DNA from 2 places in the Clostridium swellfunianum genome. Region 1 is predicted to be linked to the other one. Evidence: a T-box and tRNA genes for the amino acid it is inferred to sense, from the RefSeq annotation. Region 1 holds a T-box; the other holds one or more tRNA genes.

What was found. A T-box is a leader RNA that pairs with one kind of tRNA and senses whether it is charged. The one in region 1 lies ahead of NBE98_RS19250 (glutamine--tRNA ligase/YqeY domain fusion protein), so its partner is inferred to be a tRNA-Gln.
Region 2: it has a tRNA-Gln gene. The T-box ahead of NBE98_RS19250 (glutamine--tRNA ligase/YqeY domain fusion protein) is inferred to sense a tRNA for this amino acid. The anticodon was not compared.

The regions. Positions count from the first base shown of each region.
Region 1 is NZ_JAMOFV010000006.1:4,051,409-4,053,821, reverse strand. Features, by position in the region: gene NBE98_RS19250 (glutamine--tRNA ligase/YqeY domain fusion protein) at 1-1,307, opposite strand, end outside; T-box leader at 1,396-1,648, opposite strand; gene NBE98_RS19245 (hypothetical protein) at 1,973-2,266, shown strand; gene NBE98_RS19240 (metallophosphoesterase) at 2,411-2,413, shown strand, end outside.
Region 2 is NZ_JAMOFV010000006.1:1,397,062-1,399,474, forward strand. Features, by position in the region: gene NBE98_RS06370 (methyl-accepting chemotaxis protein) at 1-70, shown strand, start outside; gene NBE98_RS06375 (DUF2628 domain-containing protein) at 319-816, shown strand; tRNA gene NBE98_RS06380 (tRNA-Gln) at 941-1,016, opposite strand; gene NBE98_RS06385 (aminopeptidase P family protein) at 1,148-2,413, opposite strand, start outside.

The DNA of each region.
Region 1 (2,413 bases):
GTTAAAGAATCTTTAATCACTTCTTCACATTTTACAAAGTAAGCTCCTTTAAATCTAACCTCTTTTCCTGGAGATAATCTGTGAAAGCCTTTAATTGGCTCTTCCATAAAGTCGTCCTTTTCGATGTAAAGTGTTCTCGAGAATTCAACTTTTCTTGTTCCAAGCTCTGGATTTTGAGGATTGTTTTCGATATCAAGCATTTCGCTTTCGTTTTCTGGATAATTTGTTATAACAACCTTAAGCGGATTTAATACAGCCATAACACAAGGAACTTTAGCTTTTAAATCTTCTCTTAAGCTGTGTTCGAGCATGGATATATCAATTGTGGTTTCAACCTTTGCAATTCCTATGGCTTCAACAAAATGGGCTATACTCTCAGGTGTAAAGCCTCTTCTTCTTAGCCCCTTTAGGGTTACCATTCTTGGATCATCCCAGCCATCTACATATTTTCCGAATACAAGCTCTCTTAGATATCTCTTGCTTGTTAGAACTCCTGTTAGATTTAATCTTCCAAATTCCCTTTGCTTTGGTGGTTCTTTAATATCAAGCTCATTAAGTACCCATTCATATAGTGGCCTATGATCCTTGAATTCAATGGAACATAGTGAGTGAGTTACTCCTTCTATATAGTCCTGAAGAGGATGTGCAAAGTCATACATAGGGTATATGCACCACTCATTTCCAGTTCTATAATGCTCAGCATGGATTATTCTATAGATAACAGGGTCTCTCATATTCATGTTTGGAGAAGCCATGTCTATTTTAGCTCTTAAAACTTTAGCTCCATTTGGAAACTCTCCATTTTTCATTTGAGCAAATATAGTGAGATTTTCTTCAATACTTCTGTTCCTATAAGGACTATCTTTGCCTGGCTCTGTTAACGTTCCTCTATATTCCCTTATTTCATCTGCAGAAAGATCATCAACATATGCTTTACCTTTTTTTATAAGCTGTACTGCATAGTCGTATATTTGCCTGGAATAATCTGAGCCGTAAAAAATTCTATCCTTAGGGTCGAAGTCAGCCCATTTCATATCCGCAACAATGGCATTAACAAATTCTATATCTTCCTTAAGCGGATTGGTATCATCAAAACGAAGATTAAATTTTCCACCGTATTTCTTTGCGATTCCATAGCTTATGTTTATTGCATAAGCACTTCCTATATGAAGATATCCATTTGGCTCAGGTGGAAATCTGGTACAAATATCTCTTGAATAGTATTTGTTTTCTAAGTCTACTTCAACTACCTTTTGAAGAAAATTTATATTATTATCTTCAGTATTATTTAATTTATTATTTTCCATTTTTAGCCCTCCTGCCTAAACTTATATTTAAATATCCATTATTTATTAAGCAAAATAAAAAACTCTCACCCCCAAGACTAATTCTAGCCTTGGGGACGAGAGTTATATTCACGTGGTGCCACCCCAGTTCGTCAATATGTTGCCATACTGACCTCTTCGGGTACGGCAACAATAAATGCTTATACCCTAGCTCTATATCAGGAGCTCCTGCTGCAGCCTCACCTAATAGGATTGGTGCAGGGCTCAGAGGCTTGCTTCAATAAACCATTTTTACTCCTTTTCAGCTTACGGAGCTCTCTGTAAAAAACGAACTTATTTACTCTTCTCTTCATAGCCACACTAACTATAGGATTTTAACTATGAAACTAAACTTATATATGTCATAAAACAGGCAGCTTTAAGCCTTTTTAGGACATGTATAAGTTAACAGTTGAATTTAAAAACCTATAACTATATTTTTATTATAATATATGCTATTTAATATATTATGTCAATAGTATATGATTAGCATATATTTTATGTTTTTTGGCAACAAATATTTTATTAAAAGCTTAGAATAACTTTTTCAGAAAATAAATATAATTTAGTAGGACAAAGCTTTGAAGCAAAAGGATATAAGGACTGATAAGCTTTATGTGCTAATAGGGGATGTAGGGAGGCTTAATATGGACAAGTTTGTAACCTTAGACTACCTTGGAACGTTTGCAGGGATGGTAGCTGCAGTTGTGTTAATAACTCAATTTACAAAAGAATTAATAGACAAGTTTGCAAAAAACTTGCCTACAAAGTATGTAGTATTTGTATACTCTCTAATAATTTTAATCGCCTATCAACTTATGACAAATACATTTGAGTTTTCAAGACTGCTGCTGACTATAATTAATGCCATACTTCTAACTATGACAGCTCAAGGCGGCTATGAATGGACTTTCAAACCTATAGAACAGAAGAATAAGTAAATAGAAAACACCTTGAAGTGTGAGGCTTCAAGGTGTTTTTGCTAATAATTATCTTAACATAATTACTCCATGTAGAATATTATGGTAAAAAGTAAGTTTCTTTGAATAACTTATGGTCGGCAAGTTTTCCATGGGGGGATAAGCATG
Region 2 (2,413 bases), 2.7 Mb from region 1:
TAATTCGGCAAGCTTGTTAAGTGAAGCTTCACAAAAGATTTCTGACCAGCTTAATAAGTTTAAGGTTTAGATAGATGCAAATAGAAAAGGAGATTAGGCAGCTAATATCAAACTGCTTAGTCTCCTTTTATTTATATAAACTAAAGCCTTTTATAAACTCAATCTTAACTCAATTTAAATCTTGTACATAAGCAAATTTCGCTATTACCGGATCCATGTTAGATAAACTTATTTTCCCTAAATAATCACTATTTATTAGTCAATATTATCAAAATCACTCATATAATATTAATAACTATAAAAACATGGAGGTTGAATATGAATTTAAATCCTACTCAACAAGAGCTATCATCAGGAATAAAGCTTCAGGAAGCAAAGACATTTGTTGGCAAGAATGCAGATTATTACATTAATAAATGGTCTATCCTAAAATCTTCGCCTAAAAGAATAAATTGGAACTTTGCTGCATTCTTTTTAAGCATTTTCTGGCTTGGGTATAGAAAGATGTACAATACTCTGCTGATTATATTAGGTATTTTCATAGTAACAGATATAGTTCAGGTATCGATTGGCATAGATATAAATAACGCTATTGGATATGCCATATCAGGCGCATTAGGTGTTATGGGCAATAGCTATTACCTTAATCATATGAAGAAAAAAATATTTAAAATAAAAAATTATTCATCTACTGAAGGTGAATATTATGATATGCTAGAAAAAGCAGGGGGTACTAGTTGGTTAGGTGTGCTAATTTCTATAGCTGCAGTAGTTGTATATTTTATAATAAGCGTATTTATATATAATTTCGTCTAAATATAGTAGTAAGAAACCCACACCCCTTTCATATCTATCACTATACTATAAGAATTTATTTTTAAAAATAAAGCACTCTAGAAAATCTCAAGTTTCTAGAGTGCTAAAAATTTCTTTATTAAGTTGGCTGGGGTGGCAGGATTCGAACCTACGAAGTACCAGAGTCAGAGTCTGGCGCCTTACCACTTGGCGACACCCCATCAGTATTCCACCTTTTAATGGTACCAAATCTACCCTATAATGTCAAATTAGTTTTCATAGTACACAATATAATTATAGTAAAATCCAGCAGTAACTGTACCGCTGGATTTTATAATTAGGAGTTGTATTTCTATATTGCTCTTGTTGCCTTTTTTAAATATTCTAACTCTTCTCCATCTAAATATGAAGAAAGCTTTTCAAATACAGTTTTGTGATAGTTATTTAACCAATTCTTCTCTTCATTAGTTAACAAACCTTCATCAATAGCATCAAGATCTATTGGGCATAAGGTTAAAGTTTCAAACTTCATAAATTGTCCACCGTATTGAGTCTTTTCATCCTCTTGAACAACTACCAGGTTTTCAGTTCTTATACCATGCTTATCAGCCTTATAAACTCCTGGTTCATTAGATACTATCATTCCCTTTTCAAGCTTTATAGTATTAGGAACCATAGCTATTCTGTGTGGTCCTTCATGAACATTTAAGAAGAAACCTATACCGTGTCCTGTTCCATGCTTATAGTCTAATCCTGCGTTCCACAGCGGAGTTCTAGCAATTATATCTAGATTTGATCCAGTTGTTCCGTATAAGAACCTCTGCATAGTCAAATCTATCATACCTCTGAGTACAAGAGTAAAATCTGTTCTTTCTTCTTCTGTAAGCTCTCCCATAGCAAGTGTCCTTGTTATGTCTGTAGTTCCATCTAGATATTGTGCACCAGAATCTATTAAGTATAGACTTTCTGCCTTAATAGTTGCCTGATTTTCCTTTGTTGCATGATAGTGAGGCATTGAAGCATTTCCCTTATAAGCTGATATTGAACCAAAGCTTAAGTCATAGAAATTTTCTCCTGCTCTTCTTATTTCTTCAAGCTTATCTGAAGCTTCTATTTCTGTAATATTACGTGTTTTTATGGTTTTCTTTATCCAATTAATAAACTTAACCATAGCAACGCCATCTCTAACCATTGCATTTCTTACATTTTCAATTTCTGTTTCATTCTTTACTGCCTTAAATCTTGTAGTTATATCCATAGCTTCTATAGTTTTAATTTTTATAGAGCTATAAACCCAAGTATTAGTCTTAGATGGATCTAGTAACATTATTCCCTGGGAAATAGTTTCCAAGAAGTCAACTACACTCTCATAAGGCCTTAATTCTACTTTAGCTTTTTCAAGTGCAGCTCTAACCTCTGAACCTATCTTATTGCTGTCTATAAATAAGTAGCACTTTCCTTCTGAAATAACAACATAAGATATTGTTAGTGGGTTGCACTGAACATCTCTTCCTCTTATATTTAAGAGCCATGCTATATCATCAAGTCCTGATATAACATAATGGTCTGCTCCTATATTTTTCATTTCTTTAATTACTTCAGCAAGCTTTTCTTCTCT